DNA from 4 places in the Erwinia sp. genome. Region 2 is predicted to be linked to each of the others. Evidence: predicted binding sites of a transcription regulator. Region 2 holds the regulator's gene; each other region holds the start of a gene.

Region 1 (3,313 bases), on a different contig from region 2:
CCGCAGCTGCTCGGCAAGCTGCTGCAGATTCTGCTGCTGACGATCGGCTACGCCGCTGGAACTGCGCACCACCAACTTCGCCGGCAAAATGGATGAGGAACGCTGCCTGTCTTGCTCGCTGGCCAACAGAATGCGCGCTACCGCCTCTTTGCCCTGCAGATCAAGATCCAAGGAAACCGTGGTCAGCGCCGGATGGAAAAAGGCACTTTCGTACGTGTCATCATAACCAATAACGGAGATCTGTCCGGGCACCGCCACGCCGCGCTGGTGCAGCGCACTCAGCACGCCAAGTGCCATCTGATCGTTGCCGACCAGCAGCGCGCTGAAGTCAGGCGCTTCACGCAGCAGCTGCAGCACGCCGTTGTAGCCGCTCTGTGCATCCCAGTTACCATGGCGGATGCTGACCGGCTCCAGTCCATAGCTGGCCAGCGTCTCAAGCCAGCTTTTTAAACGCAGCCTGGCCGACACCGACTGTTCAGGCCCCGCCAACAGCGCGACATGACGATGCCCCTGCTCATAAAGATATTTAACGCTGGCGCGGGTGCCGTCCGCCGGGTTAAACGACACGTTAAACACCGAGGTGTAGGGATCGACATCTAAAAACAGGCAGAGGATATCGTCGTTCTCTAACACGATGCGCTCCGCGTCGTCACTCTCGAGCGGCACGTTGATAATGACTTTATCCACCCGTTGCGATTTCAGCTCGTTAAGGCAGTCCTGCAGGCTTTGATTGACGTTCTCATCAATCATGGCAATCAGCACCTGATAGTCAGCCGCATTGGCATAACGCTTTACCGCGGCGGCCACCTGCGAAGGCGCATGCAGCGCCAGCGAAGTGGTCACCAGACCCAGCGTGGTACTCTGTTTGCCCACCAGCTGCTGCGCCAGGCGATTGGGCACGTAACGCAGCGTCTCAATCGCTGCCTCTACCTTGTGCCGCGTTGCTTCGGAGACGTTTGCCGATTTATTCAAAACCCGCGAAACCGTCTGATACGACACGCCAGCATGGCGGGCAACATCCTCTAAGGTGGCATTTTTTGATTTCATAACTCGCATCCCTGTTAACCAGTGGCGGAATACTATCATAACGTAACGTCGGGTCAGGTTACCGTAATCACACGGCGGAAAAACAGTAAAAGTTATACCTTCACATGCAAGATTAAGTGATCTGTTTCACCAATCGTTACAAAATGCACCCTTTTATTTGCAGTACATCACACCTTGTCGTGATTTGAATTGTCACATGCCTGTTAAAAGGCGTTTACTTCCGCCGTATGTGAACGTATGACAATTCAAATGAGGGTAACATGACTACACTACGTAAGGCTGCTGTAGCGCTCGCTGCAGTCCTGACCTCCCCTACGCTTTATGCAGCTATCGACAACATCGATTTTCACGGCTATTTACGCGGTGGCGTAGGCGTGTCTCAGGATGGCGGCATTGAAGAGTGGCAAAAAAATAAGCTTGGCCGCCTGGGTAACGAGGCAGACACCTACGGTGAGGTGGAGCTGGGCAGTGAAGTCTATAAAAAGGATGACGTCAGTTTTTACGTAGACACCATGGTCAGTATGTTTTCCGATGGCTCCAACGATAACGAAACCACGCTCGGCGACGATGCACAATTTGGCCTGCGCCAGCTTAACCTGCAGATCAAAGGCCTGGTACCCGGCGACAAAAATGCGGTGATCTGGGGAGGTAAACGTTACTACCAGCGCCACGATTTACACATCATTGATACGAAATACTGGAACATCTCTGGTTCCGGCGCCGGTGTTGAAAACTATACGCTCGGCCCGGGCGCTGTCTCTTTCGCCTGGATACGTGGCGATGCCAATGACGTGGACTATCGCGTGGATGGCGACAATGATGTGAATATTAACTACCTCGATCTTCGCTACGCCGGCTGGAAACCCTGGAGCGGCGCGTGGACCGAGTTTGGCATTGATTATGCCATGCCAAATACCACCAAAAAGCAGGAAGAGTATGGCGGGCTGTATGACGCTGAAAACGGCGTGATGGTGACCGGTGAAATCAGTCAGGATCTTTGGGGCGGCTATCAGAAACTGGTGTTGCAATACGCTGATAAGGGGCTGGCGCAAAACATGATTTCACAGGGCGGCGGCTGGTATGACATGTGGAACGATACCAGCAACGCCAAAGGCTACCGCGTGATCAACACCGGTCTGCTGCCGGTTACCGACAAGTTCTCGCTGAATCAGGTATTTACCTGGGGCTCGGCTGATGACGTCACCGCCCTGACCAATAAAAGTACGCTGCTGTCGCTAGTAGGCCGTGGACAATATCAGTTTACGCAGTACGTACGCGGCATCGGCGAAGTTGGCAGTTTCTGGCAAAAAGATGAGAACAAAGTCGGCGGTGACTACAAACAGGCCGGACAGAAATACACCCTGGCTTTAGGCCTGGCGGCCGGTCCGGAGTTTATGTCGCGTCCTGAACTGCGCGTGTTTGCCTCTTACCTGAACGACTCTGAAAACGGGCACAGCTTCCAGGACAACACCAGTAACGACACCTGGAACTTCGGCGTGCAGGTCGAAGCCTGGTGGTAACCCTCCCCTATCCTCATTGTCATCATTATTAGCCTCTTATCCGGAGGCTTATTTTGGATAACCGTCGCCGGTTATCCTTTTTTTTAGCCCGGCTAAAAGAAGCGGGCCTCCAGCAACTGACGCAGACGATCGGACTGCGTACCGAAAATCGCATGCACTTCCTGCCCAAGGATTACTACACCAATTGCCCCCTCCTGCTGTAAGCCAGCGGAATCGACCGCCGCCAGCGATTTCACCGTCACGCGCAGTCGCGTTAAACAGGCATCCACCTGCTGAATATTGTCACGCCCGCCAAAACAGTCCAGTAACCGATCCAGCAAGGCGTTATCGGCAGGCTCAGCCTCGGTTGGCAACGCCTGACGGCTGAAGTAGTGTTTAAACGATGTCAAACTTACCATGTTGATCTCCTCCAGAAAAAAAGGCGGGCTGCTGCCCGCCGTATACGGCTAAAAGGTTCAGGAAACGCTCAGGATTACCGTGGCGTAGACAGCACGCGACAGCCCCAGGGTGTCAACGTCAACGCCCCCACCAGCGGTGCGCCGTCAATCAGATCGTTGATCCCGGTTGGCAGCTGCAGATGATGCGTCTGCCCGCTGAAGTTTTGCAGGAAGATAAATGCCCGTTCGCCATCGGTGCGCTGCTGGGCAGTAACACCCGGCGGCAGATCGATCGCCAGCGCGCGCGGCAGTGCCAGCTGTTTGATCAGTGCCCCGTAGAAATCGCGATGGAACGCCAGATCGTTACGG
Region 2 (3,313 bases):
TTATCTCTCATATCAATACGCTGGTGGTGCCGGGCGGCAAAATGGGCCTGGCGATGGAGCTGATTATGGGCCCGCTGGTCAAGCGACTGATGGAAGGTAAAGCTATCCATTAACACACCGCCGTATAGCTATGGGTAAGGGTAACGCCTTTGCCCAACATCAGCGCAATTGGGCAATATTTTTCGACCGCCAGACTGACCGCGCGCGCCAGCGCCTTGTCCGTCAGCCCGCTACCGCTGACGATAAAATGCAGGTTGATATGGGTAAACAACTGCGGCGGCTTCTCACGCCGGGCTGACGTTAGCTTTACCTCACAGTTCTCCACGGTAAACCGTCCTTTTTGCAGAATGGCCACCACTTCGGCCGCGCTGCAGCCGCCCGCCGCCATCAGCAGCATTTCCATCGGGCTGGGGGCTTTATCGCCCGCGTTACCGTCCATCACGACCTGATGACCCGATGAGGATCCTCCCAAAAAGGTCAGCCCTTCCACCCATTTTATGCTCGCCTGCATAACAAACTCCTCTAATTCATTCAGTTAAGCCGCGGTCGGTTTAAGGTCACTAAACAGCATAGCGGCAGATTTAGCGCTATGCTGAAGCGAGACAACAGAAGACACCCATGCAAAGCTGTGCTACAAACAAGGCTGTATTTCGTCAGTACTCTACAGACCAGACGAAACGGGACGACATAACGAGCCCGGCACTCAACAGAGAGCCGAATAACTTTCCTGCATGGGAAGCGCTTGACTATTTCAACGCCTGTCAGGGAACTCTGCCCCTGTATTTAGGCACGATAACAACAGAGGATAACAGCGAATGGTTCTCGGCAAACCGCAAACAGACCCGACACTTGAATGGTTCCTGTCACATTGCCATATTCATAAGTATCCATCCAAAAGCACGCTGATCCACCAGGGTGAGAAAGCAGAAACCCTTTACTACATCGTCAAAGGCGCGGTAGCGGTGCTCATCAAGGATGAAGAAGGCAAGGAGATGATCCTTTCTTACCTTAACCAGGGCGATTTTATCGGTGAACTTGGCCTGTTTGAAGAAGGTCAGGAGCGCAGCGCCTGGGTGCGGGCGAAAACAGCCTGCGAAGTGGCAGAAATCTCCTATAAGAAGTTTCGTCAGCTGATCCAGGTTAACCCGGAGATCCTGATGCGCCTCTCTTCACAGATGGCACGTCGTCTTCAGGTGACCTCTGAGAAAGTGGGCAATTTAGCTTTCCTCGATGTGACAGGTCGCATCGCGCAAACGCTGTTGAATCTGGCTAAGCAGCCGGATGCCATGACTCACCCGGATGGAATGCAGATTAAAATCACCCGCCAGGAAATTGGCCAAATCGTCGGCTGCTCGCGCGAAACCGTCGGCCGCATCCTGAAGATGCTGGAAGATCAGAACCTGATCTCCGCGCACGGTAAAACCATCGTGGTCTACGGCACACGCTAGCTACGCTGATTGTATGGCGCAATGCATGCATTGCGCCTTTCAGCGGATACAGAGCAATGTGGCGCCGACTCATCTACCATCCCGAAGTTAACTATGCCCTGCGGCAGACGCTGGTGCTTTGCCTGCCCGTTGCCGTCGGCTGGCTGCTGGGCAATCTGCAAAACGGCCTCCTGTTCTCGATGGTGCCCGCCTGCTGCAATATCGCCGGGCTGGACACGCCGCATAAACGCTTCTTTAAGCGTCTGCTGATCGGCGGCGGCCTTTTTGCCTTCAGCAGCTTTCTGTTGCAGTACCTGGGCAACTTAGCGGTCCCCCTGCCCGCCATCCTGTTTTCAATGGCTATGCTGCTGGGCGTGACCGGTGAAATCAGCCCGCTGCACGGCAGACTGCTGCCCGGCGCGCTGATCGCCGGTATCTTTACCCTGAGCCTCGCGGGCCGTATGCCTATCTGGCAGCCCCCTTCACTCTATATTCTGGGCACGGTTTGGTATGGCCTTTTTAACTGGTTTTGGTTCTGGCTATGGAAAGAGCAGCCGATGCGGGAAACGCTCAGCCTGCTTTATCGCGAGCTGGCCGACTACTGCGAAGCGAAATATAGCCTGCTGACCCAGCTTGCGGATGCGGAGAAAACGCTGCCGCCGCTGCTGGCGCGCCAGCAAAAAGCGGTCGATCTGATTAATACCTGCTATCAGCAAATGCACATGCTGGCCGCCAGCAACGATAACCACCACAAGCGGCTGATCCGCGCTTTTCAGGTTGCGCTGGATTTGCAGGAGCACATTGCTGTCAGCCTGCACCAGCCGGAAGAAGTGCAAAAGCTGGTAGCGCAGAGCCGTGCCGAGGCGGTGATCCGCTGGAACGCGCAGACCATCGCCGCCAGACTGCGCGAACTGGCGGACGATATTCTTTATCATCGTCTGCCGGCCCGGTTCAGCATGGATAAGCCGCTGCAGGCGCTGGAGAAAATCGCCCGGCAGCATCCTGCCAATCCGGTCGGCAACTTTTGCGCCTGGCACTTCAGCCGCATCGCCCGCGTATTACGGACACAACGCCCGCTTTATCAGCGGGATTTAATGGCGGACCGCCAGAAGCGGCTGCCGCTGCTCTCCGCTATACGAAGCTATCTGTCGCTGAAATCGGCCGCGTTACGTACCGCCGCCAGATTTGCGGTCATGCTGGCTTTTGCCAGCACGCTGGCGCTGTTCTTTAATCTGCCTAAACCTTACTGGCTGCTGATGACGATAATGTTTGTTAGCCAGAACGGCTACAGCGCGACAAGGGTGCGCATTCAGCACCGTGCGTTAGGCACGCTGGGCGGGCTGATTGTGGCCGCGCTAACGCTGCGCTTTCAGGTACCGGAATCGGCCGTCCTGCTGATTATGCTGACGCTGACGCTGGCGGGCTATCTGGTTATCCGCAAATACTACGGGCTGGCGACAATAGGTTTTACCGTAACGGCGGTTTACACGCTTCAGCTGCTGTCGTTGAACGGTGCCGACTTCCTGCTGCCGCGCCTGTTGGACACGCTAATGGGCTGCCTGATTGCCTTTGGCGGCATGATCTGGCTGTGGCCGCAGTGGCAAAGTGGCCTGCTACGCCAGAACGCGCACGACGCGCTGGAAACCTATCAGGAAGCGTTACAAAAATTGTTGGGCGACGAAGAGAGCCCGCAGAAGCTCGCCTGGCAGCGTATGCGTGTTAACCAGGCGCATAATGCACTCTTTAACTCGCTAAATCAGGCGATGCAGGAACCGGGTTTCGACGCGCGTTATCTGACCGACATGAAGCTGTGGGTCACGCACAGTCAGTTTATCGTTGAGCATATCAACGCCATGACCATTCTGGCGCGTGAACATACCATGCTG
Region 3 (3,313 bases), on a different contig from region 2:
TAGAGCCGCGCGTGATAAATTCACCGCGATAGACGTTCAGGTTGGTGACCCATCCGTCCGCTGGCGCTTTAACAACGGTACGCTCCAGATCCAGTTTCGCTGTATCACGAGTCGCCATGGCTTTTGCCAGCTGATGTTCCGTCGTCTGGTAATCGCTGTTGGCCTGCTCGATAGCTTCACGCGACATGGCGGAGACACCAAGCTGATTGCGTCGGCCTGCTTCACGACGCTTTTCGCTGACCAGGGACTGATAGTAAGCCACGTCAGCTTCCGCCTGATTGAGCGCCTGCTGATAGCGTGGCTGATCGACCACGAACAGAACCTGATCTTTTTTCACCAGCTGGTTATCACGCACGCGCACGTCGGTAATCAGACCGCTAACGTCTGGTGCAATAGCGACCACGTCGGCTGTGAATTTCGCGTCGCGTGTCCAGGGTGATTCGGTGTAGTACACCCAGACATGGAAAATACCAACAACGGCAATCACAACCAGGATAAGGGTGATGGCGAACCGGGAAATTTTTCTTGTTAACGCTTTCACTGTGACCTCAGACAAACAATCGGGAAACCAGGTAGAACAGGCAGCAGTAGAGTGCTGTATTAAATAACGCAGGATGCCAGACCAGGTCATAGAGCCCGGTGGGCGTAAGCAAACGACGCACCAGCCAGAACAGCATCAATGACACGATAATTTCAAAAAATATGGGCGGGAAGGAGAGCCCAAATATCACAATAACCGGAAGCACGCTCATCTCATATCCTTGTCGGGTTTGCCGGGCACTCCTTTCGCCACAAAAAAACGGCCGCCCTGGAGAGGGTGGCTGCTGCTCTACGGATGATGATGTCAGATTAGCCGCAGACGGTCTTATCAAAAACCGGCGCTCTATGAATAATAGCGTATTCAGGCGTCAGCATTTCGGCGAGTTGAGTTACGGAACGGTAACCCGGCGATGCTATAGTAACGCGGCTGACTATCTGTTTTCTACCAAATGTGATCTAAATCACTTTTAAGCCAGAGTTAATAATGGAAAGAATGAAGGGGATGTCCGTCTTTGCACGGGTCGTTGAACTGGGCTCTTTTACGGCGGCGGCTAACCATCTGCAAATGAGCGTTTCTGCCGTCAGCCAGATTGTGGCCAGGCTGGAAGATGAGCTTCAGGTGAAGCTGCTGAACCGCAGCACGCGCAGTCTTGGCCTGACCGAAGCCGGAAAAATTTATTTTCAGGGCTGCCGACGGATGATGTTTGAGGCGCAACAGGTTCACGAGCAGCTGTATGCTTTTAACAATACTCCTGTCGGCACGCTGCGTATCGGCAGCTCTTCTACGATGGCGCAAAATGTGCTGGCGAATATGACCGCCGAGATGTTGAAAGAGTACCCTGGCCTGACGGTAAATTTGGTTACCGGCATCCCCGCGCCTGACCTGATTGCCGACGGGCTGGATCTGGTGATCCGCGTCGGCGCACTGCGAGATTCCAGCCTGTTTTCCCGGCGCCTCGGCTCTATGCCGATGGTGGTCTGCGCGGCCAAAAGCTATCTGGCGCAGCACGGCACGCCGGAAAAGCCTTCTGACATCGGCAATTTTTCCTGGCTGGAGTACAGCGTGCGGCCCGATAACGATTTTGAATTAACGTCGCCGGAAGGTCTCGCCATCCGTCTTTCGCCGCAGGGGCGCTTTGCCACTAACGATTCGCAAACGCTGATCCGCTGGCTGGTGGGCGGAACGGGGATTGCCTATGTGCCGCTGATGTGGATCATTGATGAGATTAATGCCGGTAAAATTGAGATCCTGTTCGCGCATTATCAATCCGATCCGCGGCCGGTTTATGCGGTTTATACACAGAAAGATAAGCTGCCGCTGAAGGTTCAGGTGTGCATCGATTACCTGACGGATTACTTCCATAAGGTAGCGGATGTTTATCAGGAATATCGGCAGAAGTAAAAAAGGCGAGCCGCTATGGCTCGCCTTTCTGGTCAGCAAAACGGCATCCGTCAGGCGGTACCGCCTACGGTCAGCTTGTCCAGCTTCAGCGTAGGCTGACCGACGCCGACCGGCAGGCTTTGCCCTTCTTTCCCACAAACTCCAACGCCCTTATCCAGCGCCAGGTCGTTGCCTACCATCGAAATTTGCTGCATGGCCTCAATACCGGAACCGATCAGCGTAGCGCCTTTCACCGGTTTGGTCACTTTGCCGTTTTCAATCAGATAGGCTTCCGACGTCGAGAAGACAAATTTCCCGGAGGTAATATCCACCTGACCGCCGCCAAAGTTTGGCGCATACAGGCCGTATTCCACGCTGGCGATAATATCCTCAGGCGTTGATTTGCCGGCGAGCATATAGGTATTGGTCATGCGTGGCATCGGCAGATGCGCATAGGATTCACGACGGCCGTTGCCGGTAGGCTTGACGCCCATCAGACGAGCGTTCAGCTTGTCCTGCATATAGCCTTTCAGTACGCCGTTTTCGATCAGCACGTTGTACTGGCCCGGCACGCCTTCGTCATCTACCGCCAGCGAACCGCGCAGGCCTTCAATAGTGCCGTCATCCACCACGGTGCAGAGATCGGATGCCACTTTCTGGCCCATCTGGCCGCTGAACACAGAGGTTCCGCGACGGTTAAAGTCGCCTTCCAGACCGTGGCCTACCGCTTCGTGCAGCAGGACGCCAGGCCAGCCCGCACCCAGTACCACAGGAATACTGCCCGCCGGCGCCGCAACCGCACTCAGGTTAACCAGCGCCATGCGCACCGCTTCACGGGCCCAGGCTTCCGCGCGGGTTTCACCTGACTCGTCCGCCAGGAAAAACTCATAGCCGAAACGGCCGCCGCCGCCGCTGGAGCCTCGCTCGCGTTTGCCGTTGTCCTCGACCTGGACGCTGACCGACAGGCGCACCAGCGGACGCACGTCGGCCGCCAGGGTGCCATCAGTAGCCGCAACCAGCACCATCTCGTAAACGCCGCTCAGGCTGGCGCTGACTTCCTGTACCCGCTTGTCGGCGGCACGGGCTGCAGCATCGACGCGATGAAGCAGCGCGATTTTCTCTTCCCGGGTCAGGCTTTGCAGCGGATCGGCCGTAGGATAGAGCGGACGATTCATCACCGCGCCCAGCGTATGCGATTTACCGTTACCCTGCTCGCGCACGATGCTGCGCGCCGCCGTAGCACTTTGCGTCAGCGCGTTCAGCGTGATCTGATCGGCATAGGCGAAGCCCGTTTTCTCGCCGCTGATGGCGCGGACGCCGACGCCCTGATCGATGTTCCAGGAGCCGTCTTTAATAATCCGATCTTCCAGCACCCAGGATTCATGGTAGCCG
Region 4 (3,313 bases), on a different contig from region 2:
CGGCGATAAAGATATTTTCACCGTTCACGATATTCTGACCGCGAAGGGAGAGATCTGATGGAACGTTATGAGCAGCTTTTCCAGCGTCTGAGCGCACGTCAGGAAGGGGCCCTGGTGCCCTTCGTCACGCTTGGCGATCCTACGCCAGAGCTTTCACTGCAGATTATCGATGCGCTGATTGCGGGCGGCGCCGATGCGCTGGAGCTGGGGATCCCTTTCTCCGATCCGCTGGCGGATGGCCCGACCATTCAGAATGCGACGCTGCGTGCTTTTGCCGCTGGCGTGACGCCCGACCACTGCTTTGAGCTGCTGGCCGCTGTGCGCCAGAAGTACCCGACCCTTCCAATCGGGCTGCTGATGTACGCCAACCTGGTTTTCTCCAACGGCATCGACGACTTCTATGCGCGCTGCCAGCAAGCGGGGGTGGATTCCGTGCTGATTGCAGACGTGCCGGTTGAAGAGTCCGCGCCGTTCCGCCAGTCGGCGATGCGGCACAATATCGCGCCGATCTTTATTTGCCCGCCGAACGCCAGCGACGATTTGCTGCGTGAAATCGCTTCACACGGCCGCGGTTACACCTACCTGCTCTCGCGTGCAGGCGTTACCGGCACGGAAAGCCGCGGCGTCAGCCAGTCATTACAGCATCTGGTAGATAAGCTGACGGAATACCATGCCGCGCCGCCGCTGCAGGGGTTCGGGATTTCTGAACCGTCTCAGGTAAAAGAGGCCCTTTCCGCGGGTGCCGCGGGCGCCATTTCCGGCTCCGCTATTGTTAAAATTATTGAGCGTCACCACAATGAACCGGCCACGATGTTGGCCGAGCTGGAAGCTTTCGTCGCGAAACTGAAAGCTGCCACGCGCTAACCGTCTGCCCTGTCATGCTGACAGGGCATTTCCTCCACCAGCCGTCGCCCTTTCCTGTTGCTCAATCTCTCGTTAAATAAGGCGGGTATCTCAGCATCAAGGCCCATGCTTCTTACGGTTTTAGTGCCTTTGTGGCCGACTAAGACGCTCTTTTTTCGCCGTTTTGTGGAAAATTTGCCGCCCAGGTCTACGCTTCTTTTACAGAGAAAATCTGTAATCACGGCCAAGGCCATTCGGAAATAACAGGGAGATTTACCATGAAGCTGTTCAAAATGTTGACGGGTATGGTTATTGCAGCCGTTGTGGCTGTTTCAGTTAGCGCCTGTGCGCCAACGGCAAAACAGGAAGGGACAGGCGGCTATCTTGACGATACCGTTATCACCACGAAGGTAAAAACGCAGCTGCTGAACGATGAAGCGCTGAAATCGCGTGAAATTAATGTGGAAACCTTTAAAGGCCGCGTACAGCTTAGCGGTTTCGTCAGCTCGGCCCAGATGGCCAGCCGTGCTGTTCAGGTCACCCGCAGCGTGAAAGGCGTGAAGTCAGTCGTGAACAATATGCAGATTAAATAACGCCTTCAGGGCGGCAAAGATCTAAAAAAGGCGCAGCGTATGCGCCTTTTTTCCGCCTGAAGAAACCGATTAGAAACGGTAGCCCGCGCCAAAGAAGAAGACGAATGGGTTAATATGGGTATCAATACTCTGCCGGCCAGCACCGGCCGCGTCGAAGCCCACTTTGGTATTGATATCCATGTACCACAGTGAGGCGTTCAGCATCCATTGCGGCGTCAGCTGATAATCCAGGCCCACCTGACCCGCCACACCCCAGCTGTTTTTTACGCTCAGGTTGCTCAGGCCCGCATCACGGCCGGTCTGGTTAAAGTCATTGTCATAAAACAGGGTGTAGTTTACGCCGATACCGGCATAGGGCTGCAGCTTGCTGTTATTGTCCATAAAGTACCACTGCGCCATCAGCGTTGGCGGCAGCTGGTGCACGGTAGCCAGCGTGCCGGTAGAGGCCAGACCGACCTTGTGGCGGAACGGCGTCGCGCCCAGTAGCTCAACGCCAACGTGATCGGTCAGCATATAAGTGAACGTCAGGCCCAGCTGAGTATTATTACCGATATCAAATTCGCCCAGTCCCAGTACGTTATCCGAGCCGCCGGTAGGGCGTACGGTCGCAGAACCCGCACGCATAAAGAAATCGCCGGCCTGATGTGCCGAAGCGGCTACCGGCGCGCACGCCGCTACCAATAAGGCCAATACTGAAATTTTCATTATCACTCCTGTGTCCATTGAAAAAAGCGCAGACGATCGCCCTGATTTTTGATGCGCTGATTTTATCTTTATTTTCAGAAAGATCACCCCTGAGCGGCCATAACGGGCAGTAAATTAAACAAAAATTGATCTGGATCAAAACCGCTATTATTTGATTAATAAAAATGAAGTTAAAAATTGATTTGAACCGGTTTTGCTTCTTCTCTGAACCGGGAGAACGTGAACAACCCGGAGAGGCCGCACGGCGCGAGAAATCGCCAAAGCGAAAGTTGTGTAAGCCAGGGTGCCAGGTTGGCTTCAGACCATGTACAATCGCCGGATCGCTAAATTCGGCTCTCAAGGAGTGTACATGTCATTCACGGCGGCTTCGTTATACCGTGACACGGGAAATTTCTTTCGCCATCAGTTTGCTACTATTGTACTGATCGCGCTGTTAACCTCTTTTATTACGGTCCTGATCGGCCATGCGCTTACGCCTGATATCTCTGAGCTGGCGGATGGCAAAAGCGGCACCATGAGCCTGATGGAGTGGATCAGAACCATGACGCCGGAACAGCAGCAGCTCCTGCTGCACGCTTCCGCTGCCGGTACGCTTGCCTCGCTGGTAGGCAATACGCTACTGCTGGGCGCGATGCTCTGCCTGATCCCGATGGTTACCGCTGGCGAGCGCGTTAGCGCCCTGCGCGCCATGGGCGTTTCCGCGCCGATGCTGCTGCGTTTACTGCCGCTGGTGTTTTTTATGACGCTGATTATCCAGCTCGGCTTTATGGCACTGATGGTGCCCGGTATCATTTTCGCTATTTTGCTGTCGCTGTCTCCTGTGATCATGACGGCAGAAAAAGTGGGTATTTTCGCCGCTATGCGCGCCAGTGCGCGTCTGGTCTGGGGTCATGTTAAGGTGGTGGCACCCGCTATTTTGGGTTGGCTGCTGGCAAAAGTGCTGGTCCTGCTGATGGCTTCCTCGCTGACCGTCCTGCCGGCGAACGTGACTTCCGTGCTGCTGAACGCGCTGAGTAATCTCGTGTCGGCAATGCTGATCATTTACCTCAGCCGCCTGTATATGCTGTTACGTTAATCAGTCGCTGCGCGCTTCACCGGCGCGCAGCCCATGTGTTGATCTGATAACCGGAAGCCTTTATGAAGCAGTTACTTGATTTCCTTCCCCTTGTAGT

Evidence for each region. Region 2 encodes CRP, which controls carbon source genes, mostly activating them, when cyclic AMP is high. Its sites were predicted from a motif close to ATGTGANNNNNNTCACAT; they were not measured.
Region 1: RTK32_RS00490 (maltoporin) is a predicted target of CRP. The motif match lies at 1,203-1,220, and genes of this name have one in related genera.
Region 3: aaeR (HTH-type transcriptional activator AaeR) is a predicted target of CRP. The motif match lies at 990-1,007, and genes of this name have one in related genera.
Region 4: ompW (outer membrane protein OmpW) is a predicted target of CRP. The motif match lies at 2,265-2,282, and genes of this name have one in related genera.

Annotation. Positions count from the first base shown of each region.
Region 1 covers NZ_DALZCD010000002.1:42,492-45,804, forward strand. The annotation lists gene RTK32_RS00485 (LacI family DNA-binding transcriptional regulator) at 1-1,047, opposite strand, end outside; gene RTK32_RS00490 (maltoporin) at 1,308-2,567, shown strand; gene RTK32_RS00495 (glucose PTS transporter subunit EIIB) at 2,660-2,965, opposite strand; gene RTK32_RS00500 (beta-galactosidase) at 3,040-3,313, opposite strand, start outside.
Region 2 covers NZ_DALZCD010000191.1:5,161-8,473, reverse strand. The annotation lists partial or broken gene RTK32_RS14985 (phosphoribulokinase) at 1-113, shown strand, start outside; gene RTK32_RS14980 (OsmC family protein) at 110-511, opposite strand; gene crp (cAMP-activated global transcriptional regulator CRP) at 816-1,448, shown strand; gene RTK32_RS14970 (YccS/YhfK family putative transporter) at 1,505-3,313, shown strand, end outside.
Region 3 covers NZ_DALZCD010000029.1:2,002-5,314, forward strand. The annotation lists gene aaeA (p-hydroxybenzoic acid efflux pump subunit AaeA) at 1-541, opposite strand, end outside; gene aaeX (p-hydroxybenzoic acid efflux pump operon protein AaeX) at 549-752, opposite strand; gene aaeR (HTH-type transcriptional activator AaeR) at 1,025-1,942, shown strand; gene tldD (metalloprotease TldD) at 1,993-3,313, opposite strand, start outside.
Region 4 covers NZ_DALZCD010000007.1:3,174-6,486, forward strand. The annotation lists gene trpB (tryptophan synthase subunit beta) at 1-58, shown strand, start outside; gene trpA (tryptophan synthase subunit alpha) at 58-864, shown strand; gene RTK32_RS01170 (BON domain-containing protein) at 1,122-1,436, shown strand; gene ompW (outer membrane protein OmpW) at 1,506-2,141, opposite strand; gene RTK32_RS01180 (YciC family protein) at 2,491-3,216, shown strand; gene RTK32_RS01185 (septation protein A) at 3,279-3,313, shown strand, end outside.